Regions from separate parts of the Kluyvera sp. STS39-E genome, predicted to be linked through region 1. Evidence: predicted binding sites of a transcription regulator. Region 1 holds the regulator's gene; each other region holds the start of a gene.
The links. The regulator PurR, encoded in region 1, represses purine synthesis genes. The targets are predictions, from matches to a motif close to CANGCAAACGTTTGCNTG.
Positions count from the first base shown of each region.

Region 2: a site for PurR is predicted at 5,015-5,032, ahead of glyA (serine hydroxymethyltransferase). Genes of this name have one in related genera too.
Region 3: a site for PurR is predicted at 5,789-5,806, ahead of purL (phosphoribosylformylglycinamidine synthase). Genes of this name have one in related genera too.
Region 4: a site for PurR is predicted at 4,346-4,363, ahead of AB4K05_RS13150 (NCS2 family protein). Genes of this name have one in related genera too.

Region 1 covers NZ_JBFQGA010000003.1:335,429-343,320, forward strand. Annotated here, with positions in the region: gene punC (purine nucleoside transporter PunC) at 235-1,428, opposite strand; gene punR (DNA-binding transcriptional activator PunR) at 1,540-2,451, shown strand; gene purR (HTH-type transcriptional repressor PurR) at 2,469-3,494, opposite strand; gene AB4K05_RS08185 (YnhF family membrane protein) at 3,789-3,878, shown strand; gene AB4K05_RS08190 (MFS transporter) at 4,038-5,204, shown strand; gene sodB (superoxide dismutase [Fe]) at 5,273-5,854, opposite strand; gene AB4K05_RS08200 (C40 family peptidase) at 5,978-6,805, opposite strand; gene AB4K05_RS08205 (Grx4 family monothiol glutaredoxin) at 7,146-7,490, shown strand; gene rnt (ribonuclease T) at 7,562-7,892, opposite strand, start outside.
Region 2 covers NZ_JBFQGA010000008.1:51,115-59,006, forward strand. Annotated here, with positions in the region: gene AB4K05_RS18040 (sensor histidine kinase) at 1-1,090, shown strand, start outside; gene qseG (two-component system QseEF-associated lipoprotein QseG) at 1,108-1,797, shown strand; gene glrR (two-component system response regulator GlrR) at 1,790-3,127, shown strand; gene glnB (nitrogen regulatory protein P-II) at 3,196-3,534, shown strand; gene hmpA (NO-inducible flavohemoprotein) at 3,632-4,822, opposite strand; gene glyA (serine hydroxymethyltransferase) at 5,150-6,403, shown strand; gene AB4K05_RS18070 (DoxX family protein) at 6,531-6,953, opposite strand; gene hcaD (phenylpropionate dioxygenase ferredoxin reductase subunit) at 7,092-7,892, opposite strand, start outside.
Region 3 covers NZ_JBFQGA010000008.1:40,135-48,026, forward strand. Annotated here, with positions in the region: gene recO (DNA repair protein RecO) at 1-256, shown strand, start outside; gene pdxJ (pyridoxine 5'-phosphate synthase) at 352-1,083, shown strand; gene acpS (holo-ACP synthase) at 1,083-1,463, shown strand; gene AB4K05_RS18010 (YfhL family 4Fe-4S dicluster ferredoxin) at 1,460-1,720, opposite strand; gene AB4K05_RS18015 (MurR/RpiR family transcriptional regulator) at 1,815-2,663, opposite strand; gene yfhb (phosphatidylglycerophosphatase C) at 2,888-3,523, shown strand; gene tadA (tRNA adenosine(34) deaminase TadA) at 3,557-4,108, shown strand; gene mltF (membrane-bound lytic murein transglycosylase MltF) at 4,110-5,636, opposite strand; gene purL (phosphoribosylformylglycinamidine synthase) at 5,882-7,892, shown strand, end outside.
Region 4 covers NZ_JBFQGA010000005.1:309,656-317,547, reverse strand. Annotated here, with positions in the region: gene yicI (alpha-xylosidase) at 1-925, shown strand, start outside; gene AB4K05_RS13155 (AsmA family protein) at 1,104-2,780, opposite strand; gene AB4K05_RS13150 (NCS2 family protein) at 2,901-4,292, opposite strand; gene gltS (sodium/glutamate symporter) at 4,575-5,777, shown strand; gene glpK (glycerol kinase GlpK) at 5,895-7,403, opposite strand; gene AB4K05_RS13135 (MIP/aquaporin family protein) at 7,425-7,892, opposite strand, start outside.

The DNA.
Region 1 (7,892 bases):
GTGAGAAATGTCACGAAAAGTTCGTGAACCTGCTATCCGACGTAGCACAGAGGAAGGGAAGAATTCCCTACCGAAATCCTATCCGTGGTTTAACGGGAAGCATCCTGCTGCCAATCAATTAGTCCAATGTATATTAATTATGTGATGCCGATCCAGTATAGGACGCTAAGTTTATTGATTCAACAATAAATCTTAGCGTCCTAACGATTTGCGTGACATTGATGCGCGTGATGATTACGCGTGGGAAGTGGAGTGCTTAGACGAGCATTCTGCGCATCGTGCCGAGCGCTGCATAAAGTAACCGACAGCCGCCAGCAGGACCGTGGCCAGCATCACGCAGGTGGTGGTCAGTAGCGGGGTGGCAATCAGCGTAGAAACCGCAAGACTTGCCAAGAAACACAGACCCAACTGCAAGGTATTTTGCAAAGCCGCGGCGCGGCCGGTTGCCTGAGGGAAAGGCTTTAATGCCTGAGCCACGACAATCGGGTAGATAGCGCCGTTAGCAATGGCCATCACGCAGAACGGGATCAAAAGCGCGGTTAACGAAGCGTTCGGCACCAAACCCACTGCCCAGGTAGCAATCACGCTTACGCCAAAGAGCACCAGCAGCCAAGGTAGAAGCTGCGAGCCCTGCCATTTTTGCAGCGCCGCACGGCAACCGTATCCGCCCACCAAGAAGGCGATAGTTTGAGGCACGTAGCTCAGACCAATGACGGTTGGGCTATAGCCCATTTCATGCAGAATAAACGGTGAACCGGTCAACCAAGCGAAAAAGCTGGCAGAACAAGCGGCGTAAATCAGCACGTTACCGCGATAGTCTTTACTGCGCAGTAGGCGCATAAACGTCAGTTTGTCATCGCTGGCAACCGGCTTTTTATGCGCTGGCTTCAAGCGCAGCGTCGGCAACATCAGCAGTAGAGTGATGATGAACAGGGCGGCAAAAATGGCCTGCCAGTCAAAGTGTGCCAACAACCAGCTGCCCAAGAGCGGTGCTAAAGCCGGAGAAAGGCCGACCAGCGGCATGATGGTGGCAAAAATGCGGTTGGTACGATGTGCCGGATAGTAGTCCGTCACCATCGCCTGCCAAGTGACGGCTGCGGCGCAAACACCGACGGCTTGGACAAAACGCAGCACCAGCAGCGTGGTTCCATCGCGCACCCACAGCATGCCCAGGCAGCCGATGGCAAAAATGGTAAGCCCGGTCAGTAGAATGGGTTTACGTCCATACCGATCGGACAGCGGGCCCCAGAGAAGCTGCGCTACGGCGAAACCGGCAAGAAACAGACTCAGGCTGGCACTCACGGCAGATGCTGGCGTTTGCAGATCGTCCTGAATGGCAGCAAAGGCTGGCAGGTACATGTCGGTTGCCAGAAAGCCGAGCACGCTAAGCCCCGCGAGCCAGATTAAAAACCCTTTTCCAGGTTGCATAAATCGCCCTTTTTATCGTTAGTAAACAGTCGGGCAGAGTGTAGAGAGTGCAATAGCACTTGTGAAACGCTAATATTTGTCTCATGCATTCAAATTTTTTGTAGGCAGAAAATGTGGTCTGAATATTCTCTGGAAGTGGTTGATGCGGTTGCACGTAACGGTAGCTTTAGCGCAGCGGCGCAGGAGCTGCATCGGGTACCTTCTGCGGTCAGTTATACGGTGCGCCAGTTGGAAGAGTGGCTGGCGGTACCGCTGTTTGAAAGGCGTCATCGGGATGTTGAATTAACACCGGCTGGTGCTTGGTTTTTAAAGGAAGGCCGGTCTGTCATCAAAAAAATGCAGATCACCCGCCAGCAGTGTCAGCAAATCGCCAATGGCTGGCGAGGACAGTTGGCGATTGCCGTCGACAACATTGTTAAACCCGAACGCACTCGCCAATTAATTGTCGATTTTTACCGCCACTTTAACGATGTCGAGCTGATTGTTTCCCAAGAAGTGTTCAATGGCGTGTGGGATGCGCTGGCGGATGGACGCGTAGAGTTAGCCATCGGCGCCACGCAGGCGATACCGGTAGGTGGACGTTTCGCATTCCGCGATATGGGCATGCTGAACTGGCACTGTGTTGTTGCCAGTTCACATCCGTTGGCAAAGATGGCCGGGCCGCTGAGTGACGATGTGTTGCGCAACTGGCCATCGTTGGTACGCGAAGATACGTCGCGCTCGTTGCCAAAACGCACCACTTGGCTTCTGGACAACCAAAAGAGGGTGGTGGTGCCAGACTGGGAATCATCGGAAACCTGTATTTCAGCCGGATTGTGCGCGGCAATGGTACCCGGTCATCGGGCACAGCCATGGTTAGATAGCGGAGAGTGGGTGGCGTTGACGCTGGAGAATCCATTCCCGAAAGCGGCTTGTTGCCTGACGTGGCAGCAAAGTGACGCTTCACCGGCGCTAAGCTGGCTTCTGGATTACCTGGGGGACAGTGAGACTCTAAATGAGGAGTGGTTACGGACGCCAGCGTAAGGCGTCCGTAAGGACCATTAACGGCGGTAGTCGCGGTATGGGCCGTCCGCCACCGAGCGGCGTTCGATAAGGCGCGGATGAACCTCAATCGACTGCGACTCTTCACGCTTGCTGACGATACGGTCCATCAACATATTGAAAGCCGTTTCACCGAGCGAATCTTTAGGCTGGTGAATAGTCGTCAGTGACGGCGTAAAGAAGCGGGAGTTGCGCACGTTGTCGTAACCGATAAGTGAAATATCCTGCGGCACGCGCAGACCCATTTCATCAGCGGCGCACAGCGCGCCCATCGCCATCACATCACCGCCGCAGAAAATAGCAGTAGGGCGCGGATGCTGGGATAAGATCTGCTGCATGGCGCGGTAGCCGGATTCCGGCTCAAAGTCACCTTGAACTATCCAGTTGGTTGGGACATTGATCAGCGCTTCTTCCATCGCTTTCATAAAGCCTGCCAGACGACCAGCACCGGTGTTGCGCTCCAGTGGGCCTGGGATCACGCCAATATCGCGGTGGCCACGTTCGATCAGGTAACGACCTGCCATGTAGCCGCCTTCAAAAGCGTTGTCGATGACGGAGTCGGTAAAGTCGGCTTTCGCTTCACCCCAGTCCATCACTACCATCGGGATGTTGCGGTACTCTTCGAGCATAGTCAGCAGCGGGTCTGGGTATTCAGAGCACATCACCAATAGGCCATCGACGCGTTTTTGCGCCATCATTGACAGATAGGCTCGTTGCTTTTCCAGATTGTTCCACGCATTGCCCAAAATCAGGGTATAGCCTTTCTCAAAGCAGTTTTTCTCAACGGCTTCGATGATTTCAGCAAAATATGCAGCCTCGCTGCTGGTGGCCAACAGACCAATTGATTTGGTGTGATTGACCTTGAGGCTACGGGCAACGGCGCTCGGTGAGTAATGCAGCTCTTTGATTGCCGCCCACACGGCTTCGCGCGTATCTTCAGCGACGAAACGCGTTTTGTTAATTACATGTGATACGGTTGTAGTGGAAACGTTTGCGCGCTTCGCTACATCTTTAATTGTTGCCATTCCATCTCACTCCAGACCCAAGCCTGCCCCTGATATAATCGTAACGAAAACGTTTGCCTTTACACACCCTGGCACAATCTTAATGATTGTGATTCGCCGGGAAAACGATACAGGACGACAGGAGGGGGTCAATGGCCGGTACGCTTATAAATAAGCGTCGAATTTTGACTTATCCTGGCGCAAAGTGGAAGAACAAAAACAAACATCCTGCTAAATCTGTGAAGATTTTTATGATTAACTGTGCAAAAATGATTAAACGCAGTTTTACTGTGGTAATCAAAAGGAGAAAAATTGATGAGTACCGATCTTAAACTGTCTCTGTGCACGACTTTTGTTGCGCTGGCTCTGATCGTGGCAGCAAGCTTCACCGCTATATTGCATTAATTCCCCTGCGAGGGAGCGTCTGCTCCCTCCTGCTGATTGTTACGCATTTCGCAATAATCTTTTGCAGTTTTGTACACTTCTGTTTTTCTGTGATTAATGTCATGCTTTTGCCCTATATTGCCATATCGCGCGCAGTCGGCGGTAAAACGGAGTCATTGCATGAAAATTAACTTTCCCTTATTGGCGTTAGCTATCGGGGCATTTGGTATTGGTACCACTGAATTCTCGCCGATGGGTCTGTTGCCGGTGATTGCCAAGGGTGTCGATGTCTCCATCCCTGCTGCGGGCATGCTGATCAGCGCCTACGCTGTTGGTGTTATGGTAGGAGCTCCACTGATGACCTTACTGTTATCTCATCGTGGCCGCCGAAATGCGCTTATCTTCCTGATGACGATTTTTACCCTAGGCAACGTGCTGTCCGCAATTTCGCCGGACTACACCACGCTGATGCTTTCGCGCATTATTACCAGCCTTAACCACGGCGCATTTTTCGGCTTAGGGTCGGTGGTTGCGGCAAGCGTAGTGCCGAAACACAAACAGGCCAGCGCGGTGGCGACCATGTTTATGGGGCTGACGATTGCTAACATCGGCGGTGTGCCGGCTGCTACTTGGCTTGGGGAAACGATTGGTTGGCGTATGTCGTTTTTGGCGACGGCGGGACTTGGGGTGGTGGCTATCGTCAGTCTGTTCTTGTCTCTGCCTAAGGGCGGTAGTGGGGAAAAGCCGGACGTTAAACGCGAGCTGTCGGTGTTGGTTCGTCCGCAGGTGCTTTCTGCGCTGCTCACTACCGTGCTGGGGGCAGGGGCGATGTTTACCCTCTACACCTACATTTCACCGGTACTGCACAGCATTACCCATGCCACGTCCGGCTTTATTACCCTGATGCTGGTTTTAATTGGCGTCGGCTTCTCTATCGGTAACTATCTGGGCGGCAAATTTGCCGATCGCTCGGTGAGCGGGACGTTAAAAGGTTTTCTGCTGCTGCTGATGGTTATCATGCTGGCGATCCCATTCCTTGCGCAAACGCAAGTGGGAGCGGCGGTGAGCATGGTGGTATGGGGCGCGGCAACCTTCGCCGTGGTGCCGCCGTTGCAGATGCGGGTGATGCGCGTTGCGCATGAGGCGCCGGGGCTGTCGTCATCAGTGAATATTGGGGCATTTAACCTTGGCAATGCCTTGGGCGCTGTGGCCGGCGGTGCGGTCATCTCAGGTGGCCTGGGCTATAGCTTCGTGCCGGTTATGGGGGCGATTGTCGCCGGACTGGCGTTGCTGGTGGTCTTTCTCAGTGGACGTCGCCGGGGCGAAGAGGCGCTGGCGCAAGAGTAAAAACGAAAAAGCAGAAGGCGTGACCTTCTGCTTTTTTTGTCTCCCCGGATTACTCCGGCGATAGTGGCTTACGCCGCCAGATTTTCCGCAACAAATTTCCAGTTTACCAGAGCCCAGAAGTGCTCCAGATAGTTTGGACGCGCGTTGCGGTAGTCGATGTAGTAAGCATGTTCCCACACATCTACGGTCAGCAGTGGTTTTGCATCAGTCGTCAGCGGAGTACCCGCGTTAGACGTAGAGACGATTGCCAGAGAGCCGTCCGCTTTTTTCACAAGCCAAGTCCAGCCTGCGCCAAAGTTTTTCACTGCCGCATCGGTAAATTGGGCTTTGAACTCAGCGAAGCTGCCAAACGCTTTGTTGATGGCTTCCGCCACCGCGCCAGTCGGTTCGCCGCCGGCATTGGGTGCCAAGCAGTTCCAGTAGAAGGTGTGGTTCCAGACCTGAGCCGCGTTATTGAAAACGCCGCCTTCAGAAGTGCGCACGATCTCTTCCAGCGTTTTACCTTCAAACGCGGTGCCTTTGATCATGTTATTCAGGTTGGTGACGTAAGTCTGGTGGTGTTTACCATAATGGTACTCGAGCGTTTCCACGGAAATATGTGGCGCCAGAGCGTCTTTGGCATACGGTAATGCAGGTAATTCGAACGACATTGCTACTCTCCTTATTATAGTTTATTCACCCAATAACCTTGTATTGAGTGTGGATAGAGTAGCAAATTAAAAGGTGAGATAAAAGATAAGCTTACCCCGTTTGTTAACAAACGGGGGAAGTGTTTAACGAATGGTCTTAGGCGTGACAACGCGGCGGGCACCGACGTAATGGCGTACCCAGTAATCTTCGCTAAGTGAGGTAATTTGAATATCGCGGCCGGTGCGCGGGGACTGGATAAACTTGCCGTTACCGACATAGACGCCAACGTGGTCAGCGGTACCACGCCCCTGGGTGCGGAAGAAGACCAAATCGCCGCTTTCCAGTTCGCGACGTTCTACCGGACGTGCATCGCGCAGGTGGTACATTTCGTTTGCCGTACGGGGAATACGAATGTTCACCAGATCTTTATAAGCGTAATAAACCAAGCCGCTGCAATCGAATCCGGTACGCGGCGAGTTGCCGCCCCAGCGATAAGGTTTGCCAAGCTGGCCCATCAGTTTATTCATCGCCGTTTTTTGCGCTTTCTGCACACGAACTTTGTGCGCCTGAGCAATCGTCGTCGGTTTAGACTCGACCGGGCTGGTGGTACAGGATTTTTTATGGCCTTTACGCGCCGGCTTGCAGGTGGTCACGATGCTGGCAGTTTTGAGCGCGCTGCCTTTCTTACTGATTTTGGCGGTACGTGATGGGGAGGCTTTACGTGTTGCAGTGGCTGTTTTTTTAGCCGCTACAGGTGTGGATTTTTTCTTAGCAACGACAGCGGTGGTTTTTTTCTTCGCGTTAGATTTACTGTCCGTACTTTTTTTCTTGCGTTCACTGCCTTTTACCGGAAGCGACTTCTGCGCCGTGGGCGTTTTGGCATGCCCTGAAGCATGCGCCAACGGCGTGAATGATAGCGATGTAAACAGCAATGCACAGAGCGTGAACGACCATTTTTTTATCTGCGCCACTGAACAACCCTCTGAGTATGCAGGCTAAACATCCTTGCCTGGGTATGATTTACAAAACCCAATGATTCTAATCCATAAAAACACGAATTGTTAATAGTGTTTTTATGTCTAAAACGTTGTTTCGTTAGCAACTGCAAAAAAAAACATCGATTGATACATTTGAAGCTAAAAAATGAGCAAGTTTTTCATGCGGCTGCCGATAAAGACATATTTATAAAGCAACTTAACGCGTCAGACGATAAAATAGTAAAGCGTGAACAAAATGTTATTTTCTGTTCAGGGCCTGAAACGCTACAATGGCCAACTACTGTCGTATAAAGAAGTTTGAGGAAGCAAGATAATGAGCGAGACAATTGAAAAAATTCAGCGCCAGATCGCTGAAAACCCAATCCTGCTGTACATGAAAGGTTCCCCGAAACTGCCAAGCTGCGGTTTTTCCGCTCAGGCGGTTCAGGCGCTGTCTGCCTGCGGCGAGCGCTTCGCTTATGTCGACATCCTGCAGAACCCGGACATCCGCGCTGAGCTGCCTAAATATGCAAACTGGCCAACCTTCCCACAGCTGTGGGTTGACGGCGAGCTGGTAGGCGGCTGCGATATCATCATCGAAATGTACCAGCGCGGTGAACTGCAGCCTCTGATTAAAGAGACCGCAGCGAAATACGCTGAAGAACCGAAAGCAGAATAATCGGTTAGTATGTATAGGTGTGGGAACACACACAAAAAAAAAGCGACCGTAAGGTCGCTTTTTTTATGCTGCTATTCTTGTGCTGCTATTGGCAACGGCCAGCCGCCCAGACGTTTCCAGCGGTTCACAATTTCGCAGAATAGAATTGCCGTCTGCTCTGTATCATAGAGGGCAGAGTGGGCCTGAGTTGCATCGAAATCCATTCCGGCGGCGGTACAGGCTTTTGATAGCACCGTTTGCCCCAGCGCGAGTCCGCTGAGCGCTGCGGTATCAAAGGTGACAAATGGGTGGAACGGGTTGCGCTTTAGCGATGCACGCTCGGCGGCGGCCATCATAAAGCTATGATCGAACGTGGCGTTGTGGGCCACCATAATGGCGCGGTTACAATCGCTGTCTTTAATG
Region 2 (7,892 bases), on a different contig from region 1:
GAACCTGCAAGATTTGGCGCAGCTACAATGCACCAACAGCGGGCCGCAAAAGCAAGCAGCAGATCATCTTGCGGCGTTTTCCAGCGCCAACGGTGAATTGGTACAGGCGACGCGTACTGTGGTTTTCTCACGAGGGCAGCAGCTACAGCAGGCGATTGCCGAACGAGGTCAGTTCTTCGGCTGGCAGGCTCTGGTGCTATTTTTGGTCAGCCTAGCGATGGTGCTGCTGTTTACCCGTATGATCATCGGCCCGGTGAAGGGGATTGAAAGTATGATCAACCAACTGGGGGAAGGGCAGTCGCTGGATGGCGAAGTGATGTTCCGTGGGCCGCGTGAACTGCGTTCCGTCGGGCAGCGCATTGTTTGGTTGAGCGAACGCTTATCTTGGCTGGAGTCCCAGCGCCATCAGTTTTTGCGCCATCTCTCCCACGAATTAAAAACACCGCTCGCCAGCATGCGCGAGGGCACCGAATTGCTGGCCGATCAGGTTGTTGGGCCGCTTAACGCGGAGCAAAAAGAGGTGGTCGCTATTCTCGACAGCAGCAGCCGTAACCTGCAAACGCTGATAGAGCAGTTGCTGGACTATAATCGCAAGCTTAACGAAACCGCAATCCGCATGGAGCCGGTAGTTCTGGCGCCGTTGGTCGATATGGTGATTGCCGCGCACAGCTTGCCAGCACGGGCTAAAATGATGCACACGCAGATTGACCTACAGACACCGTCCTGTTTGGCAGAACCGACGCTACTGATGAATGCGCTGGATAATCTCTACTCGAATGCGGTGCACTATGGCACTGAATCCGGTAACATTTATCTGCAAAGCCGTCGGGAAGGAACCAGAGTCATCATTGATGTCATCAACGCAGGAACGCCTATCCCGGATGCTGAAAAAATTATGATTTTTGAGCCTTTTTATCAGGGCAGCCACCAACGCAAAGGCGCGGTGAAAGGCAGTGGTCTTGGCTTAAGTCTGGCGCGTGACTCAGTGCGCAAAATGCACGGCGAGCTACATCTTGTAGATACCGAAGACGGCAACGTCTGTTTTCGGATTGAACTTCCACTCCCTGGGCTCGAAAAAACAATCACATGAATCGATATCGAGTGACTATGCCCCAATTTTTAACGCGTATGATTCGGCGACAGCCGTCGTGGCGTGGCGGGTTATTTGGCCTCGCTTGCTTGGCGTTGTCCGGGTGTAATACTTCGCTGACGCCGCATAATGGCGACTCCAGCACCGATGCTAATGAGCCACGCCAGCAGGTCGCCGATTACCTGTCGACCGACTGTGATGATATCTGGACGCTCGGCGGCGATGCCGCGGAAAACAACCCTCTTTATTGGCTGCGCGGCATGGACTGCGCCGACCGGCTTGCGGCGGCACGTGCGCGAGCCGATGCCAATGCGCAGCCGGTAGGCAACTGGCAGGGCGCTTTCAAGCGGGGAATCTTGCTCGCGAATGCTAAAATCACGCCAGCTGAGCGTCGGCAGGTGGTTGCCGATATTGATGCCCTTAGCTCGGCTATTCCCTCACGCATTCGCCCGCTTTATCAGGTCTGGCGAGAAAACCAGTCGTTGCAGCTAACGCTTGCCGAAGAACGCCAGCGCTATGGCAAACTGCAGGAAACCAGCGATGCTCAGCTGGATGCGCTGCGTTTGCAACAACAGCAGCTGCAGGCGGAGCTGGATTTAACCACCCGTAAGCTGCAAAACCTGACGGATATTGAACGCCAGCTCTCCAGCCGCAAGCCGGGGGCCGATATGACCCACGGCGCATCTGATGAGGATAAACATGAGTAACCGTAAACCCGCACACCTGCTACTGGTGGATGACGACCCCGGCCTGCTAAAACTGCTGGGAATGCGTTTGACCAGCGAAGGGTATCGTGTCGTGACCGCTGAAAGCGGCCAACAGGGGCTACGGGTGCTGGCTAAGGAACGCATCGATCTGGTCATTAGCGACTTGCGAATGGACGAGATGGACGGCTTACAGTTGTTTAGCGAAATTCAGAAAGTGCAGCCGAGTATGCCGGTGATCATCCTCACCGCGCACGGCTCTATCCCTGATGCGGTCGCCGCCACCCAGAAGGGGGTCTTTAGCTTCTTGACCAAGCCGGTCGATAAAGACGCGCTGTACAAGGCGATTGATGAAGCGTTGGAACGCTCGTCGCCTGCCATGGATGAACGGTGGCGGGAAGCGATTGTCACCCGCAGCCCGCTGATGCTCCGGCTATTAGAGCAGGCGCAAATGGTGGCGCAGTCTGATGTCAGCGTGCTGATAAACGGTCAAAGCGGTACCGGCAAAGAGATTTTGGCGCAGGCTATCCACAACGCCAGCCCGCGTCACGCGAAGCCTTTTGTGGCGATCAACTGCGGCGCGCTGCCGGAACAGTTGCTCGAGTCCGAGCTGTTTGGTCATGCGCGCGGCGCGTTTACCGGTGCGGTGAGCAATCGGGAAGGGCTATTTCAGGCCGCAGAAGGCGGTACGTTGTTTCTGGATGAAATTGGCGATATGCCAGCACCGTTGCAGGTCAAGTTACTGCGCGTGCTGCAGGAGCGTAAAGTCCGTCCGCTGGGCAGCAACCGCGATCTGGATATCAACGTCCGTATTGTCTCGGCAACTCACCGGGATCTGCCCAAAGCGATGGCGCGCGGCGAGTTCCGTGAGGATCTTTTCTACCGCCTGAACGTCGTCAATCTGAAGATCCCTATGCTAGCCGAGCGTACCGAGGATATTCCGCTGCTTGCGAACTACCTGCTGCGCCAGGCCGCCGATCGCCATAAACCCTTTGTACGTGCCTTTTCGACCGATGCGATGAAGCGGCTGATGGCGGCAAACTGGCCGGGCAATGTGCGCCAATTGGTCAACGTTATCGAACAGTGTGTGGCATTAACTTCTTCGCCGGTGATAAGCGATGCGCTGGTGGAGCAGGCGCTGGAAGGGGAAAATACCGCGCTGCCAACCTTCGTTGAGGCGCGTAATCAGTTTGAACTGAACTACCTGCGTAAGCTGCTGCAAATCACCAAAGGTAACGTCACCCATGCCGCCAGAATGGCAGGGCGAAACCGCACCGAATTCTATAAATTGCTCTCCCGTCATGAACTCGATGCCAACGATTTTAAAGAGTAGCACCGGACATACGTCTGATTTATGATACGGTGAGCAACCGGTTACGCGATAAAAACGACAGGAACACCATGAAAAAAATTGATGCGATTATTAAACCCTTCAAACTCGATGACGTACGTGAAGCGCTGGCGGAAGTGGGCATCACCGGGATGACGGTTACAGAAGTGAAAGGCTTTGGTCGTCAGAAGGGCCACACCGAGCTGTATCGTGGCGCGGAGTACATGGTGGACTTTCTGCCGAAGGTTAAAATTGAAATCGTTGTCACCGACGATATCGTCGATACCTGCGTGGATACCATTATTCGTACCGCCCAGACCGGTAAAATCGGCGACGGTAAAATTTTCGTCTTTGACGTCGCGCGCGTGGTGCGTATTCGTACTGGCGAAGAAGACGACGCCGCAATCTAATCCCACTCTTATCTTCGTAGGCCTGATAAGCATAGCGCCATCAGGCATAAATGCCGGATGGCGGCTGTCGCCTTATCCGGCCTACGCGCCAACTGTTTTACAAGACCTTATGCGGGCCAAAACATTCGTAGTGAATGTTTTCTTGTGATACGCCCAGCTCAACCAACTGTTTCGCCGCGAACTGCATAAATCCTACCGGGCCACACAGATAGAACTGCATCGCCGGAGAGCCGATCGCGTCTGCCATCGGGCTTAAATCCATCGCGCCTTCGCTGTCAAAGCGCACGGCGCTGCGGTCGCTATCCGTCGGCTGGCGGTACCAAGTGTGTGCGCTAAAGTGTGGCAAGCTGGCACCCAGTGCTTTCACTTCATCGGCAAACGCGTGCACTTCGCCGTTTTCTGCCGCATGGAACCAGTTAACCTGGGCGTTATGCTGAGATTTGGCCAGCGTGTCGAGCATTGCCAGCATCGGCGTTTGACCGACGCCTGCGGAAAGCAGGGTGACGGGCGTTGTCTTTTCCACCGACATAAAGAAATCACCGGCAGGTGCTGCCAGATGCACGACGTCACCGACGCTTGCATGGTTGTGCAACCAGCTTGAAACCTGCCCGCCGTCTTCACGTTTCACCGCAATACGGTAGCCTTTACCGTCTGCTTTACGCGTCAGGGAGTACTGGCGGATTTCCTGAAATTCGAAATCTTCCGGTTTCAACCACACGGCCAGATACTGGCCCGGCAGGTAATCCGCGACGGTTCCGCCATCGACCGGGGCAAATTCAAAGCTGGTAATGAGTGCGCTGCGCGGCGTTTTGCCGACGAGACGGAACGGACGAGTGCCTTCCCAGCCGCCGTTTTTACTGGCGCTCTCTTGGTAGATCTCGGCTTCTCGGTTAATAAACACTCCAGCTAGCACACCGTAGGCTTTGCCCCAAGCATCCAGTACTTCTTGACCTGGGCTGAACATTTCATCCAGCGTCGCCAGAAGATGGCCGCCTACGATGTCATACTGCTCTGGTTTAATCTGAAAGCTGGTGTGCTTCTGGGCAATTTTCTCAACCGCAGGCAGCAGCGCTGCCAGGTTTTCAATATTGCTGGCGTAGGCGGCAATTGCGTTGAACAGCGCTTCACGCTGGTCGCCGTTACGCTGATTGCTCATATTGAAAATCTCTTTCAGTTCCGGGTTATGGGCAAACATCCGGTCGTAAAAATGGGCCGTGAGCTTAGGGCCGGTTTCAACCAGCAGAGGGATAGTGGCTTTAACGGTGGCGATGGTTTGTGCATCAAGCATGGCAGGTTTTCCTATGATTATCACTTAATGTTGCATATTAAATGCATCTTATAAAAATACCCCTGCTTTGTAAATGGTTCTTTGTGAGATTGCATAATCTCGGTTACAAGATGAATTATTCGCATCACAAACCTGAAAAGAAATCCACTTTCTAACGTAAGGCCTTTATTCCTCAACCCCTTGTGTAGCCTGAAGGTAAACGTTTGCGTAATTTCGTTTGTCAAGACCTGTTATCACAGAACGATTCAGTTATACTGTTGCCCGTTGTCCAACAGGACTGCCTTTTTCAGGGCAAAATTCTATTGTTAGCTGAGTCAGGAGATGCGGATGTTAAAGCGTGAAATGAACATTGCCGATTATGATGCCGAACTGTGGCAGGCTATGGAGCAAGAAAAAGTACGTCAGGAAGAGCACATTGAACTGATCGCCTCCGAAAACTATACCAGCCCGCGCGTCATGCAGGCACAGGGATCTCAGCTGACCAACAAATATGCTGAAGGTTATCCGGGCAAGCGTTACTACGGTGGCTGTGAATACGTTGATATCGTTGAGCAACTGGCTATCGACCGTGCAAAAGAGCTGTTCGGCGCCGACTACGCTAACGTGCAACCGCACTCCGGTTCTCAGGCTAACTTCGCGGTCTACACCGCGCTGCTGCAGCCAGGCGACACCGTACTAGGCATGAACTTGGCTCAAGGTGGTCACCTGACTCACGGTTCCCCGGTAAACTTCTCCGGTAAACTGTACAACATCATCCCTTACGGTATTGATGAGTCCGGTAAAATTGACTACGAAGACATGGCGAAGCAGGCGCAGGAACACAAACCGAAAATGATCATCGGTGGTTTCTCTGCTTACTCCGGTATCGTTGACTGGGCAAAAATGCGTGAAATCGCTGACAGCATTGGCGCATACCTGTTCGTTGATATGGCGCACGTTGCGGGTCTGATTGCAGCTGGCGTTTACCCGAACCCGGTTCCACACGCGCACGTTGTTACCACGACCACCCATAAAACTCTGGCGGGTCCACGCGGTGGCCTGATCCTTGCGAAGGGCGGCGACGAAGATCTGTACAAGAAACTGAACTCCGCCGTGTTCCCAAGCGCGCAGGGTGGCCCTCTGATGCACGTTATCGCAGGTAAAGCGGTTGCGCTGAAAGAAGCGATGGAACCTGAGTTCAAAGTTTATCAGCAGCAAGTTGCGAAAAACGCCAAAGCGATGGTGGAAGTATTCCTGAACCGTGGTTACAAAGTGGTTTCCGGCGGGACTGAAAACCACCTGTTCCTGCTGGATCTGGTTGATAAAAACCTGACCGGTAAAGAAGCGGATGCAGCACTGGGCCGTGCGAACATCACCGTGAACAAAAACAGCGTACCAAACGATCCGAAGAGCCCGTTTGTGACCTCCGGTATCCGCATCGGTTCTCCGGCTGTTACTCGCCGTGGCTTCAAAGAAGCCGAAGTGAAAGAGCTGGCTGGCTGGATGTGTGACGTTCTGGACAACATCAATGATGAAGCCGTTATCGAGCGCATCAAAGGTAAAGTCTTGGAAATCTGTGCACGCTTCCCGGTTTACGCGTAAGCGCTAATCGTAAGATGCAAAAAAAGGCCGCGCATGCGGCCTTTTTTAATGCCCGATGGCGCTACGCTTATCGGGCCTACAACGCTTTCGTAGGCCTGATAAGGCGAAGCCGCCATCAGGCAAACCATCAACGCCTATCTAACGAAATTTTCCCCGGCCCGACAATCGCCAGCAGCAGGAATGCTCCCGCAATACTGATGTTCTTATAGAAGTTAATCATATTCGGCATCACCGCATCGCCGGTCATATCCCAGTAGTGGTGACCAATTACCGCTGTACCCAGCGTATAGAAAATAAAGAGCACCGCCAGTGGACGGGTAAAGAAGCCGAGGATAATTAGAATCGCCGCCGGTACTTCCATCACAATCGCGATAATGGCGGCCAGCGAAGGCATCGGTGCGCCGGATGACGCCATATATTGTACCGTGCCGTCGAAGTGGAGCATTTTGGGATAGCCGAAGAGAATAAACAGCAGTACCACGGCGATACGAGCAATCAGCAGTAGCAGATCGCGCGATGCGCCAAAATCGAGATAGCGAAGCGAGTTCATGGCCGTTCCTTGTGTCAGTACGTATGATTTAAACGTAATACACAATTCTGTGACCTGCCACACAGGGGAGTAAAATCAGTATTTTGGCTAGCGCGTTCCCTGCCGTCGCTATGCTCGCGCGAAGGCAGGGAAGGACATTTAAAGCGACTTCAGCGGCACACTTTCATCGCACAGCTGTGTCTCACTGACCACGCGCCCTGACTGTATCAGTTTACGCAGTACCCGCACTTCTCGCCCGTTATTCAGCGTTACCGCCCCCAGCAAAGCACCGCCTCGCAGCTTCAGCCAGATAGCCTTGCCGCTCTTCGGGTCTCCACGGCACAGCCAGCTTTCGCCCCGCATTTCACCGACAAACTGCAGGTTATCGCTGTACTGATCGGTCCAGAACCAGCCCGGTGCCGTGGCTGGCAGTGGCTGATTCAGCATCGCGGCGGCGGCGGTTTGCGCCTGCACGTTGGCGTTTTCCCAGCTCTCTATCCGCGACAGCGAACCGTCGGGATGGCGCGTTAACGTGACGTCTCCGGCGGCAAAAATGGCCGGATCGGCGGTGACGCAGGTGGCATCAACGATTATCCCATTGGCCGTTTCAAGCCCGGCGTCGCGAGCCAGGGCGTCGTTAGCGATAATGCCGATACCGTACACCACCGCGTCGGCTGTTAACGTGTCGCCGTTTTGCAGCGTCAGGGTCACAAACTCGCCGTTTTCCACGTGTTCAATGGCGCTGTTGAGCAGCATGCGCACGCCCGCCAACTGATGACGCGCCAGCAGGTAGTCGCGCACCGGCTGTGGGGCGTTGCGGCCCATCACCGTCGACGCCTGTTCCACGACCGTGACCCGGCAGCCGCGCTGGGTTGCGCTGGCCGCGAGCTCAAGCCCGATGGTGCCTGCGCCAACAATCACCACCGATTTTCCCGGCTGCAGGATGTCGCGCAGCCGCGC
Region 3 (7,892 bases), on a different contig from region 1:
CGCTGGCAGCGGCGATGAGGTCGACGATACGATGACCTATCGCTATCGCGAGGAGAAGGGTTTCATCGCCAGCGTGGTGATTGATAACTACACCTTTACCGGCCGTCATCTGCGAGCATTAGCTAGCCGGGAATTTCCCGATGCCGACGTACTGCGCGCTGCGAAACGCTTTACCCGTATGGCCTTAAAGCCGTATCTTGGTGGCAAACCGTTGAAGAGCCGCGAATTGTTTCGCCAGTTTGTTCCAAAACGATAAACAACATTTTGCTCACCCCATTTTTCTTCCTGCCTGCTCGGGAGAAAGCCTGGGCGAGATGAAAGAAAGTTAAAAATAAAATCACGAGGATTGTCATGGCTGAATTACTGTTAGGCGTCAATATTGACCACATTGCCACCCTGCGTAACGCACGCGGCACCGCATACCCGGACCCGGTGCAGGCGGCGTTTATTGCCGAACAGGCCGGTGCCGATGGCATCACCGTGCACTTACGTGAAGATCGTCGCCACATCACCGATCGTGACGTGCGTATTCTGCGTCAGACGCTAGATACCCGCATGAATCTGGAAATGGCGGTGACCGAAGAGATGCTGGCTATCGCCTGTGAAACGCGTCCGCATTTCTGCTGCTTGGTGCCGGAAAAGCGTCAGGAAGTCACCACCGAAGGCGGTCTCGATGTTGCGGGCCAGCTTGATAAAATGCGTGACGCATGCAAACGCTTGGCAGATGCGGGCATCTTGGTATCGCTGTTTATCGACGCCGATAACGCGCAGATCAAAGCAGCCGCTGACGTTGGTGCGCCGTATATCGAAATTCACACCGGCTGCTACGCGGATGCCTCCACGGACGCTGAGCAAGCCAAAGAGCTAGAACGCATTGCGAAAGCCGCCACCTATGCGGCGAGTCTCGGCCTGAAGGTCAATGCCGGGCATGGTCTGACCTACCACAACGTCAAAGCCATTGCTGCGCTGCCAGAAATGCATGAGCTGAATATCGGCCACGCTATTATTGGTCGTGCGGTAATGACGGGTCTGAAAGACGCGGTCGCCGAGATGAAGCGCCTGATGCTGGAAGCGCGTGGCTAATGGCGATTTTAGGGTTAGGTACCGACATCGTCGAAATCGCCCGTATTGAAGGGGTGATCGCCCGTAGTGGCGATCGCCTTGCCCGTCGCGTTCTCAGTGATAACGAATGGGCTATTTGGGAAACGCATCAGCAGCCGGTGCGTTTTCTGGCGAAGCGTTTTGCGGTCAAAGAGGCAGCATCAAAGGCTTTAGGCACCGGCATTCGCAACGGTCTGGCGTTCAATCAGTTTGAGGTTTACAACGACGAGATGGGCAAGCCCAAGCTGCGGTTATGGGGTGAGGCGAAACTGCTGGCGGAGCGAATGGGCGTGAACCACATGCACGTGACGCTCGCTGATGAGCGCCACTACGCCTGCGCGACGGTGATTATCGAAAGTTAGATTTTGTCGGCGTGGTGCATTTGAACAAACTTGTCCCACAGCTGTTCTTCGTTTTCTAAATGTGCCGGGTCCTTTAAAATCGTATTCGGGATCGGGCACACTTTCTGACAGGTCGGCGTTTCGTAATGGCCGATGCATTCGGTACAGCGATCGCTATTGATCTCATAGATGCTATCACCCATCGAAATGGCCTCGTTTGGACATTCCGGCTCGCACATATCGCAATTGATACATTTTTTGGTGATTAACAGCGCCATCAGGAAATTCTCGGAAAACTCAATAAACAGGGCGCGCATTATACGCTCATTTCCCGCACAGGCCATACCTTTTCTGTGGTAATAGCACCGTCGATCAAACCAGTTTTTTCACCAGCGCTTCGCTGTGGCGAATACGCTCCGGCGCGTTCTCCAAATCCTGCTGCACCAGCCCCATAAACAGTAAATCCGTCAGCATCATCTGTGCGCTGGTCGATGAAATCGCCGCGCTGCGCGTGGCCTGTTCTTCGGCAATGGTATAAAGGCAGTGCGACGCGCGCTGTTGGAGCGCATTGGGTGAGAACCCCGTGATAGCGAGAACTTTACCGCCGACGCGCAGGGTTTCATCTGCGGCTAGGTTTATTTCCCGACGCGCGCCAGAATAGGAGATAGCCAGCAACAAATCATCTTTGGTCATGGCCTGTACTGTCGCCAACAGGGCGTGCATATCCAGTTCTGAAACGGCGTTGACGCCGATCTTCATCAGCTTCCAGCTAAAGTTACGTGCCACCAACCCCGATGCGCCGATCCCCGTCAGAATGATACGCCGCGCGTTACGCAGCAGCGCCACCGTTTCCAGCAGCTTATCTTCGCTGTTCACGTCGAGAGATGCGTGCATGGCCGCGACATTATCCTTAATCAGCTTTTCACCGACCAGACGCAGCGGATCATCACCACAAATCTGATTATGCACCGGCACCGAATGCGGATTAACGCTGCTGGCCAAGGCTTCACTGAGCGCCAGTTTCAAGGCGGGAAAACCTTTAAATCCGAGCTTTTGAGCAAATTTTACCACGCTAGACTGGCTCACACCGGCCTGGCTTGCCAGTTCTTGGGAGCTCAGATGGCGTGCCTGATCCGGCTGCGCGAGGATAAAATCCGCCAGCTTTCTATCACTTTGGGCCAGTTGAAGATAACGCTGACGAATACTGATTAAACAATTCATAAGAACCTCACGGGCACAATGACCACAATGTACCGGATACCATTCTGCTCGTTTTAAAGAATTATGTATTCTATTATAACCAGATCTGTCGAATTAAATATTCCATACGTCGGCAAAAAACAACTCTTTTCACGCGGTGCTTTGTTGAGGGTTCGTTCGACCAAAGCCGGCACACTATCTGTTAATCTATTGATTGACCTGATATCGGATTACAGGAGTTTCATTTGACCAGCTATTCCCGTCGCGTGGTGTTTTTTGATCTCGATGGCACGCTGCATCAGCAGGATTTGTTTGGTGCATTCATTCGCTATCTACTACGCCAACTTCCGCTTAACACGCTGCTGGTTCTGCCGCTGTTGCCCATTATCGGCGCGGTCATGTTGATAAAAGGACGCGCGGCGCGCTGGCCGATGAGTGTGCTGCTTTGGGGCTGCACCTTTGGCCGCCGAGAAGCCACATTAAATGCGCTGGAGGTGAGTTTCATCGTCTGGTTCCGCGCCACGGTGACACCGTTTCCCGTGGTGCAGGAGCGTTTGGATAGTTATCTTAGTCGCCAAGATGCCGATGTCTGGTTGATTACTGGTTCGCCGCAGACGCTGGTGGCGCGTGCTTACGCCGATGCGCCGTGGATGTCGCAGGTGAATTTGATCGGCAGCCAAATGCACCGTGGCTTTGGTGGTCGCGTGTTATCAGTACGCTGTTTGGGGCATGAGAAAGTAGTGCAACTCGAACAACGTCTTGGCGCGCCTTTACGTTTATACAGCGGCTATAGCGACAGCAAGCAGGATAATCCGCTACTCTTTTTCTGTGAGCATCGCTGGCGGGTTACGCCGCGCGGCGAGCTTGAGCAACTGGAATAAGCGGGCGCTGCGCTTTAACAGATTTTGTGTATAATGCGCGGCGTTTTCTCATCTGGAGTTTTCACGTTGTCCGATACTGAACTGAACCATGAATACTGGATGCGCCATGCGCTAATGCTTGCGAAACGCGCTTGGGATGAGGGCGAAGTGCCCGTCGGTGCGGTATTGGTGCATAACAACCAAGTGATTGGTGAAGGCTGGAACCGTCCTATTGGTCGCCACGATCCCACGGCGCATGCGGAAATCATGGCTCTGCGGCAGGGTGGTCTGGTACTGCAAAACTACCGCCTGATTGACACCACTCTTTATGTCACCCTAGAACCCTGCGTAATGTGTGCTGGCGCGATGGTGCATAGTCGCATTGGTCATCTGGTGTTTGGTGCGCGCGATGCCAAAACCGGCGCGGCGGGATCGTTAATCGATGTGCTGCATCATCCGGGCATGAACCACCGGGTCGAGTTTACCGAAGGGGTTTTGGCGGATGAATGCTCCGGCATGCTGAGCGATTTCTTCCGCCATCGTCGTCAGCAGCAAAAGACGCTGAAGTTAGCCGCAAAAGCAACGCCTCCCGCGGCCAACAAGTAGCTTATTTACGCCGTGACATCAAAAACGAAACTGCATCGTTTTGATTCGGCGACGGCATAAATGAGAATAGGCCATAGTGATTCTGATTCAGCTCATCCGATGATACCGCCGGATAAGCTTGCGCTATCGCCATCTCATCCGTTGCCTTCTTCTGTTTTTCCTGCAAATAGCCAACCAAGCTAATCTGATACTTACGGATGTTTTCAACATAGGCATAGGCTTCATGCCCACGCGCATAGCCGTAGGTCAGCTTGCTGTACCACGGCTTTTGACTCAGAAGCGGCAGGCGCTGTTTGACGTCGGCCCAACTATCCGGATTGCCTTTTTGCTTGGCGGTGAGTGCCCGAGCATCGAGCATATGGGCGTAGCCCATGTTATAGGCTGCCAGCGCAAACCAAATCCGCTCTTCCTGTGGCACGCTTTCCGGCACTTTCGTCATCATATCTTCGATATAACGCATGCCGCCGCTAATGCTTTGCTCGGCATCGGTACGGTCGGTCAGCCCCAGACTCTGGGCGGTATTTCTGGTCAGCATCATCAAACCACGTACCCCGGTGGGGGAAGTGGCCAGCGGGTCCCAATGGGACTCCTGATAAGAAATGGCGGCCAGCAGCTTCCAGTCTATTTCGCTGGCGTATTTTTCAAACAGTGGCTGCAGATCGGGCAGCACGCTATCCACCGCACGCAGGAAAGCTCGGGTATCGACGTAGTCGAAGTCATCACCATGGCCGAGGTATTTTTCTTCCAAACGCGCGAGGGTGCCGTCTTCATTAATATTATTGAAGAAGTCGAGCATTGCCGCAGACAGCGTGTTGTCGTCATCCTGCAGGCTAAACCAGGTCACCGGCTGCTCGTCGGTAATATCCAGTGCCACGGCAAGTTCCGGGTGAACGCGTTGGAACAGACCAATGGCGACCGAGTCGGCAATGGTGTAGTCCAGTTTGCCGTCGATAACCGCCTGCATGAGATCGACCGAGCCGCGTTTTTCATCAACGGTCCACGAAAGGTTAGGGTACTTGGTCTCTTTTAAGCTTTGCAGATCGCTAATCACCACTTGCCCCGGTGCAACGGTGAGCTTATCGGCGGTGATGTTGCTCAGATTGCGCGGGCGCGTATTGCCCACGCGATAGACCATCTGCTGCGAAACGGAGTAGTAGGTCGGGCCGGGCTGATAGTTTTTACTGCGTTCGCTGTTATAGACCAGCCCGGCAGCCAGCATATCGGCGTTGCCGTGGTCGAGATCGTCGAAAAGCTGGCTGATGTTCTGCCGAACGGTAATTTTCAACTTCACCCCGAGGTAATCCGCAAACTGCTGGGCGAGCTCGGAGTCGAGCCCAATCTCTTTATTATTAAAGTTGCTATAGGTCAGCGGCGAGAGCACGGTACTGACGCGCAGCTCCCCCCGCTCTTTGATCGCGGCGATTCGGTTTTCTGGTTTGCCAAACCAGGGAATAGATGGCCACAGGGCCGCTGCCAGCAACAGCGTTACAACGCCGATGAGCAGATAATTAATCTTTAGTTTTTTCAAATAGTTAATTCGCTGAGATGTAAGTTGAAATCCCTGACGATATTCTAGTTAGCTACAGATTGAGCGGCATTTTGCTTAAGATTGCGCCAGTTGGCAACTGATTCGCGAGGTGTGTCACATCTATTGGTAAAGTGCGGCAATGATTTTATTTCGACGCAAACGGTTTCGTCAGCGCGCAGGATTCACTATAATAGCGCCCGTTCTCCCCCATTGCGCACACTTAACGCTTCAAAGACGAGAGACTTATAATGGAAATTCTGCGTGGTTCGCCTGCACTGTCTGCATTTCGTATTAACAAACTGCTGACGCGTTTTCAGGCAGCCAACATCCCGGTAAGCAATCTATACGCCGAGTATGTCCATTTTGCCAATTTGGACGCGCCGCTGACTGACGAAGAGCGGGCCCGACTTGAACGACTGTTACAGTATGGCCCAAGCCTCAATAGCCATACACCGACTGGTAAGCTGCTGCTCGTCACTCCTCGCCCTGGCACTATCTCCCCTTGGTCTTCGAAAGCTACCGACATCGCCCACAACTGCGGCCTGCAGCAGGTACTGCGTCTGGAACGTGGTGTGGCGTACTATATTGATGCCGCTAGTCTGACCGCTGAACAGGTTGATGCCGTCGCCGCTGAACTGCACGACCGCATGATGGAGAGCGTATTTGCCTCGCTGCAGGACGCGGAAAAACTGTTTGCTCATCACCAGCCGGCACCCGTTGCGAGTGTCGATCTGCTGGGGCAGGGGCGTCAGGCGCTGATTGACGCTAACATCCGTCTTGGCCTTGCGCTGGCCGAGGATGAAATCGACTACCTGCAGGATGCATTTAAAAAGCTGGGACGTAACCCGAACGACATCGAGCTGTACATGTTCGCGCAGGCAAACTCCGAACATTGCCGCCACAAAATCTTCAACGCCGACTGGATTATCGATGGTCAAAAACAGCCTAAGTCGCTGTTCAAAATGATAAAAAACACCTTCGAAACCACGCCGGAACATGTGCTGTCGGCTTACAAAGATAACGCCGCAGTGATGGAAGGTTCTGAAGTGGGGCGCTACTTTGCCGACTACGCAACCGGCCGCTACGATTTCCATCAGGAACCTGCACATATCCTGATGAAAGTGGAAACTCATAACCACCCAACCGCCATCTCCCCGTGGCCGGGCGCAGCAACCGGTTCTGGCGGCGAAATCCGTGATGAAGGCGCAACCGGACGTGGCGCGAAGCCAAAAGCTGGGCTGGTGGGCTTCTCCGTCTCTAACCTGCGTATCCCTGGTTTTGAACAGCCGTGGGAAGAAGATTTTGGCAAACCGGATCGTATTGTTACCGCTCTCGACATCATGACCGACGGCCCGTTGGGCGGCGCGGCGTTTAACAACGAATTTGGTCGCCCGGCGCTGACTGGTTACTTCCGTACCTATGAAGAAAAAGTGAATAGCCACAACGGCGAAGAGCTGCGCGGTTATCACAAGCCGGTCATGCTGGCAGGCGGGATCGGCAACATTCGCGCCGATCACGTGCAGAAAGGCGAGATCAACGTAGGCGCGAAATTGATCGTGCTCGGTGGTCCGGCTATGAATATCGGTCTGGGCGGCGGCGCGGCATCGTCAATGGCGTCCGGCCAGTCTGATGCTGACCTCGACTTTGCCTCCGTGCAGCGCGATAACCCAGAAATGGAACGTCGTTGCCAGGAAGTCATTGACCGCTGCTGGCAACTGGGCGATGCGAACCCGATTCTGTTTATTCACGACGTTGGCGCAGGTGGCTTATCTAACGCCATGCCGGAGCTGGTAAGCGACGGTGGGCGCGGCGGTAAATTCGAGTTGCGCGACATTCTCAGTGATGAACCCGGCATGAGCCCGCTGGAAATTTGGTGTAACGAATCCCAAGAGCGCTACGTGCTGGCGGTTTCCGCAGACCAACTGCCGCTGTTTGAAGAGCTGTGCAAACGCGAACGTGCGCCTTACGCGGTGATTGGTGAAGCGACCGAAGAGCTGCATCTTTCGATGAATGACCGTCATTTCGACAATCAACCCATCGACCTGCCGTTAGACGTGCTGCTCGGTAAAACACCGAAAATGACCCGTGACGTCCAAACGCTGAAAGCCAAAGGCGAGCAGTTGGCGCGTGAAAGCATTTCCTTGGCCGATGCGGTGAATCGCGTACTGCACCTGCCAACCGTGGCGGAGAAAACCTTCCTTGTTACCATCGGTGACCGTACGGTGACCGGTATGGTAGCACGTGACCAGATGGTAG
Region 4 (7,892 bases), on a different contig from region 1:
CCGTTCTGCCTCGGTGGGTGCGCAACAGTTCCCGGTGCACTGGGGCGGCGACTGCTACGCCAACTATGAGTCAATGGCGGAAAGTCTGCGCGGCGGGCTGTCGATTGGCTTGTCCGGCTTTGGTTTCTGGAGTCACGACATCGGCGGCTTCGAAAACACCGCACCGGCGGATGTGTATAAACGCTGGTGCGCGTTTGGCCTGTTTTCCAGTCATAGCCGCCTGCACGGCAGTAAATCCTACCGTGTGCCGTGGGCTTACGATAACGAGTCCTGCGATGTGGTGCGTTACTTCACCGAGATGAAGTGCCGCATGATGCCGTACCTGTATCGCCAGGCAGCGCTGGCCAACGAGCAGGGCACACCGATGCTGCGTGCCATGATGCTGGAGTTCCCGGACGACCCGGCGTGTGATTACCTTGACCGTCAGTACATGCTCGGCGATTCACTGGCCGTCGCGCCGGTGTTTACCGAGGCGGGCGACGTGCAGTTCTATCTGCCGGAAGGCCGCTGGACACACCTGTGGCACAACGACGAAGTGCAGGGCAGCCGCTGGCATAAACAGCAGCATGATTTTATGAGCCTGCCGGTTTACGTGCGGGAGAACACCCTGCTGGCGCTGGGCAGTAACAATCAGAAGCCGGACTACGCGTGGCACGAAGGTACCGAATTCCAGCTGTTCCATCTGGAGGACGGGAGTGAAGCAATATGTGAGGTTCCGGCTGCGGACGGCTCGGTTATCTATACGTTACAAGCGAAGCGCCAAGGGAATGTTATTACCGTGAATGGTCAGGGTAAGGCGAGCGACTGGACGCTTTGTCTGCGCAATGTCCAGCATGTGGCTGATGTGCAGGGCGGGAGCTTGGCGGGTAGCGAGCTGGGTGTGGTGGTGACGGCGCGGGGTAATGAGTTGGTGATCACCCTTTAGTTTGGTGATTGGCCCCTCACCCTAACCCTCTCCCCTTAGGGGAGAGGGGACCGATTGTGCGGCTGGCGTGTTGGGCTTTCTCCTAGGGGGAGGACCGATTGTGCGGCTGGCATGTTGGTTTTTCCCCCTCGCCCCTTTGGGGAGAGGGCCGGGGTGAGGGGAATGCTACCTCGCCTATCTACTGAATAACGCCAGCCTGCATCTGCTGCGTGACTTCCTGTTTATTCATATTCACCGCATGAAGCTGTCCGTTTACCGTTGGTTTGAGCGGCGCTTGGGCCTGTACGCTACCGCTCGCGGTGAGCTGAATATTGCCGTCGCCATCAATCGATAGTGGTGGCCAGCCCCACTGCTGTAGGATGTTGAGTGGCACACCGCGCCCGTTTAGGGTCACGCTGGTGTGCCGCTGCGGCTGCTGCGATACGGTGGCGGTCGCCTCCAAGATCCCTTTTTCGGTAAAGGCACTCAGCTCCGTCACGTTCACATTCGCCGCATCGGCGTTTAGCGTCATAGACGGGCGACGGACATCAATACGGTTAAAGGTGGCCGCTGCGCCGTTTAATGTCGCACCGCCGCTCCAGACGCCCCACTGGCCATTCTTCGCCAGTCGGAGGTTTGCGCCGTAGCCGTCTAGCGCGGTGATTTGCCACGGGAATGCCGGGTCGATATCGATAACCAAGTTACGGCTGGCCCCGAATTTTTTCAGCGTGATGTTTTGCAGCCAAGTGGGCAACGGCGTCATCCACAGCGTTTTCCAGTTCTCCGGCAGCGTATATTCCAGCCCGGCAAAGACCGCGTCATCGAGCACCAGTGCGTTGCCGTCACGGTACCAATTGCCGGAACTGCGCACCATGCCGCCTTCCCAGCGCGAGGTGAACTGGCGCAGCGCAATGCCCTGTAGTGATAATTCTGCGTTCATGATCGGATCAAGCAAATGCAGCGAGCCGTAGATGAACTCGCTGGCGTTCATCGAGATCTTGCCGTCGGTGCTTTGCCAGCCGCCTTGGCTGAGAGTCAGGTTGCGCAAGTTGAGATCGAGGTCGGTTAGCGCCCAATCGGGGCCTTGCAGCGTGGCGTCGGTGATATCAAGACGGCCAATCTGTAATGACGGCACGGTGGTCAGTGGGGCGAGGAAATCGAGCAGCGACCTATCGCTTTGCAGACGAATATCGTTCAGACGCAGATTATCCACCACCCAGCTCCCGTCGCCGTTACGTCGGGCGTTGCCGGTGAGCGAGCCGCGCGCCATATCGGCCCCGACGGTAGTCAGCGTCACTTCGTCGCCGTTGATGTCGCCTTCAATGAGCGTATTTGTCGCCGGGATACCGTTTAGCGATAGCGAACCTGCGCTCATCTGAATATGCGCTTTTTTGCCCAGCACGTTACCTGCTTCCGGCGTCCACGGCATCACGCCGCCGGAGACGCGCTGCGCGCTGAGCTCCCAGCCGGTTTCCGGGCTGTTGAGCGCCATATTGCTCAGCTGTAAGCGATCGGCGGCAAATGGCAGCGGGGCGTTGGAAGGAGAGAGATTCAGCGTACCGTCTTGCAACAAGATGGTGTCGACGTGCAGCGGGTCGGTTATCTGACGGGTACTCAGGCCAATATCCACCGTTTTTGCGACCAGCGTTGCAGGTTTGCCGTCACGACCAAAGGTGACGTTTTTCAGCAGGATGTGCGACGGGGAGGAGAAGCGGTGGTCCATTGCGTCAAACGCCACCTGGTAGGTGGTATTGTCGCTCAGCCATTGGCTTATATGGCGCGCGCCCCAGCGGGTTTGCAGCAAAAAGTAAAAGGCGAGAATCACCAACAGCAGGGCGATGATCAGCCAGAAAATCAGCTTTCCAAGAAATTTCATGATCTTCCATCCTGAGAAGGGCACATAAATCTGTTATGCATGATTTATGCGCAATCCTCAAGGCGGGAATCGTTTTAATCGATGTCAGCGGCAGTGGCAATGACCACCGCCGCGTCGGGTTTACTCTTTCTCTGGTGGGAAAACCAGGTTCAAAATAATTGCCGTGATCCCGCCAGCAGCAATGCCGGAAGAGAGCAGGTTTTTCAGCCAGTCCGGGGCGAACTGCAGAATTTGCGGTTGCTGAGAAACGCCAAGGCCAACGGCCAACGACAGGGCGATAATCAGAATTGCGCGGCGATTTAGCGGCTCGCGGGAGACGATGCGCACGCCGGACGCAGCGATGGTGCCGAACATCACAAGCGTTGCGCCGCCGAGTACCGGTTCAGGAATATGCTGGACGAAGCCGCTCACCGCAGGGAACAGACCCAGCACGATGAGCATCAACGCGACTACGAAACCGACATAGCGGCTGGCAACGCCGGTCAACTGGATAACGCCGTTGTTCTGCCCGAAGCAGGAGTTCGGGAAGGTATTGAAGACCGCAGAAACGCAGGAGTTCAGACCGTTAGCCAACACGCCGCCCTTCAGTCGCTTCATATACAGAGGCCCGGAAACCGGCTGTTCTGACACGTCGGAGGTGGCAGTGATATCACCGATGGTTTCCAGCGAGGTGATCATAAATACCAGCATCAATGGCAACAGCAGGTTCCAGTCGATGCCTAAGCCGTAATACAGTGGCGTTGGCACCATAATCAGGCTGCCGTTGGTCGGTGCGGTATTTTCCGGCAGCATGCCGAGCGCCCAGGCTGCGAGGTAGCCTGCCGCCATAGCAATCACCAGCGAAGCAATACGCAGGTAAGGGTTACGCTGGCGGTTAAGCAGAATGATAATGGCCAGTACGATGCCCGCGAGCAACAGGTTTTTCGGTGCGCCAAAGGTATTGTTGGCCATTGCCGCATAGCCGCCGCCGATAGAGGTCAGACCGACCTGAATCAGCGACAGGCCGATAATCATCACCACCACGCCGGAAACTAACGGGGTGATCACGCGGCGCGCTAGGTGCAGCACGCGGGATAATGCCATTTCGGTGAAGCTCGCCAGCATCAGGGTGCCAAACAGCGCAGCCATCATCGTTGGCACGTCGGCACCGCCGGTTTTCAGCGCGGTGCCGCCCATAATTAGCGGCGCAACGAAGTTGAAGCTGGTGCCCTGAATGGACAGCAGGCCAGAGCCAACCGGGCCCCAAGCTTTAATCTGAATGATAGATGCCACACCGGATGCGAATAACGACATGCTGATAATGTGCTGGGTATCTTCGGCTGGCAGACCCAGAGCTTGGCAAATCAGCAGCGCTGGAGTGATCACCGCAACAAACATCGCCAGCAGGTGCTGAAGCGCGGCGAACAAGGTTTGCGGAAGCGGCGGACGATCTTCCAGACGGTAAATTAATTCGCTGTTGTGTTTCTGCGCAACCGGTTGCGCATCAACCTGTTCAAGGGTGTTAGAGGACATCTTTCAGGCCATCCCATGGTGGAAAAGTGGCGATTTTAGCGGACTGGCTGGTAAAAGCAATCGGTTGCTTTCATGTGGCGCAAATTATTGCGGAAAAAACCGTGTAAGAACTGTGGATTAGATGTAAATGGTTAACGAAATTGATCAGCAATAGTACCTTTTTCTATCCCTTGACTGCCTTTCTTGCTTACACTTTGGGCCGACGCCTCACGAAGAGGCTATCTCGACATCGGAAATTTGTCGCGTATGAATGGATCATGCGTTTAGTAAGGAGCTGCAATTATGTTTCATCTCGATACCTTATCGACGCTCGTCGCCGCAACGCTTGTCCTACTGCTGGGACGAAAGCTGGTCCAGGGCGTCCCCTTTCTAAAGAAATACACCATCCCTGAACCGGTGGCCGGTGGTCTGCTGGTGGCGCTGGCGCTGCTAGTGCTGAAAAAAAGCATGGGTTGGGAAATCGAATTCGATATGACCCTCAAAGACCCGCTCATGCTGGCCTTCTTCGCCACCATCGGCCTTAACGCCAATATCGCTAGCCTGCGCAAGGGCGGGAAAGTTGTCGGCACCTTCCTGATTGTCGTCGTGGGACTGCTGCTGTTACAAAACGCACTGGGTATCGGCATGGCGAAACTGCTGGGTCTGGACCCGATAATGGGCCTGCTGGCCGGTTCAATCACGCTATCTGGTGGTCATGGCACCGGCGCGGCGTGGAGCAAGCTGTTTATCGAACGCTACGGTTTCAGCAATGCGACCGAAGTGGCGATGGCCTGTGCCACCTTCGGCTTGGTGCTGGGTGGTTTAATTGGCGGCCCTGTGGCGCGCTATCTGGTGAAACACTCCTCCTCGCCAGACGGCACGCCGGACGATCAGGAAGTGCCTACCACCTTCGAAAAACCGGATGTGGGGCGTGTGATCACCTCGTTGGTGCTGATTGAAAGTATCGCGCTTATTGCTATCTGTCTGACGGTTGGGCGGGTGATTGCGCAACTGCTGGCGGGAACCGCGCTGGAGCTGCCGACGTTTGTGTGCGTGCTGTTTGTTGGTGTGCTCCTGAGCAACGGCTTGGCGCTGATGGGCTTTTATCGCGTCTTCGAGCGTGCAGTATCAGTGCTGGGCAACGTGAGCTTGTCGTTGTTCCTAGCGATGGCGCTGATGAGCCTGAAGCTGTGGGAGCTGGCATCGCTGGCGCTACCAATGCTGGTGATTCTGGCTGTGCAGGCGGTGGCGATGGGGCTGTATGCGATTTTTGTCACTTACCGAATGATGGGCAAAAACTACGATGCAGCGGTGCTGGCGGCAGGTCACTGCGGCTTTGGTCTTGGTGCAACGCCAACCGCAATTGCCAATATGCAGGCAATTACCGAACGTTTCGGGCCATCACATACCGCGTTCCTGGTGGTGCCGATGGTGGGGGCGTTCTTTATTGATATCGTCAATGCGCTGGTCATTAAGCTGTATCTGATGTTACCGATGTTTGCTTAAGACAAAAACGCCGGGACTATCCCGGCGTTCTTTGCCTGATGGCGCTGCGCTTATCAGGCCTACCGCTCATTTGTAGGCCGGATAAGGCGTAGCCGCCATCCGGCATCACGTCACGGTTTACTCTTCGTGTTCTTCCCACGCTAACGCGCGTTTCACCGCTTTCTTCCAGCCGCTGTAGCGGAAGTTACGCTCGGTGGTTTCAATCCCCGGACGGAATTCGCGCTCAATCACCGCTTTTTCCTGCAGCTCATCAAGATTTTGCCAGAAACCGACAGCCAGACCGGCCAGATAGGCTGCGCCCAGCGCCGTCACTTCGCGCACTTCCGGACGCTCAACGCGGGTGCCCAGAATGTCCGACTGGAACTGCATCAGGAAGTTGTTGGCAACCGCGCCGCCATCTACACGCAGGGCGTGCAGACGAATGCCGGAGTCTGCCTGCATCGCTTCCAGCACGTCACGGGTCTGGTAGGCGATTGATTCCAATGTCGCGCGGATAATATGGTTGGAGTTCACGCCGCGTGTCAGGCCGAAAATCGCGCCGCGAGCATACGGGTCCCAGTACGGCGCGCCGAGGCCGGTAAAGGCCGGAACCACGTACACACCGTTGGTGTCTTTGACTTTGGTCGCGAAGTATTCGGAGTCGAACGCGTCACTGATAAGCTTCATCTCGTCGCGCAGCCACTGAATAGAGGCTCCGGCCATAAACACCGCGCCTTCCAGCGCATAGTTCACTTCGCCGCGTGGGCCGCAGGCGATAGTGGTCAGCAGGCCATGGGTCGAGGTCACCGCTTTTTCGCCGGTATTCATCAGCATAAAGCAGCCGGTGCCGTAGGTGTTTTTCGCCATCCCTTCTTTCACGCACAGCTGGCCGAACAGCGCCGCCTGCTGGTCACCGGCAATCCCGGCGATCGGAATACGGGTGCCGCCTTTACCGCCGATGTTGGTCTGACCGTAGACTTCGGACGACTTGCGCACGTCCGGCAGCATGGCGCGTGGGATATCCAGCGCATCCAGCATCTTGTCATCCCAATCGAGGGTATTAATGTTAAACAGCATGGTACGTGAGGCGTTGGTGTAGTCGGTGACGTGCACGCGTCCCTGGGTCATCTTCCACACCAGCCACGTATCAACGGTGCCAAACAGCAATTCACCACGGCGCGCACGCTCGCGAGAGCCTTCAACGTGGTCGAGGATCCACTTCACCTTGGTGCCGGAGAAGTACGGGTCAACCACCAGACCGGTGGTGTTGCGCACGTATTCTTCCATGCCGTCACGCTTTAATTGCTCGCAGATTTCAGCGGTGCGGCGACACTGCCAGACAATGGCGTTGTAAATCGGCTTACCGGTTTCGCGCTCCCACACCACGGTGGTTTCACGTTGGTTGGTGATACCGATAGCGGCAATTTCATCCGAGCTGATATCGGCTTTTGCCAGCACTTCAACCAGCACGGAGCTTTGTGTTGCCCAGATTTCCATCGGGTCATGCTCAACCCAGCCGGGCTTAGGATAGATTTGTTCAAATTCGCGCTGTGACACGCTGACGATGTTGGCGTCATGATCCATAACGACGGCGCGGGAACTGGTGGTGCCTTGGTCGAGCGCAACGATATACTTTTTGTCAGTCATAATGAACGGTCCGTAGTCAGATTACAGCGAAGCATTGTGTTGGTTTTGGCTGGAGACCGCTTTCGGCTCTTCAACCTCGCAGGTGTCGCACGGCAGATGACGGCCGATCAGCTTGCGATAGCTGAATGCGCCCAGCGCTGCGCCAACGATAGGTGCACACAGCGGCACCAGGAAATAAGGAATATCTTTGCCGCCGGTGAAGGCGACGTCGCCCCAGCCTGCCAGCCAGGCGAAGGTTTTTGGCCCGAGGTCACGCGCTGGGTTCATCGCAAATCCGGTCAGAGGGCCCATGGAGGCACCGATAACCGCTATCAGCAGGCCAATCAGCAGCGGAGCCAGCGGCCCGCGTGGAATGCCGTTGCCATCGTCAGTCAGTGCCAGAATCACACCCATCAGGATAGCGGTAATGACCATTTCTACCGCGAAGGCCTGCACAAAATTGATATGCGGGTTTGGATAGGTAGAGAAAATACCTGCCAGTTCAAGGCT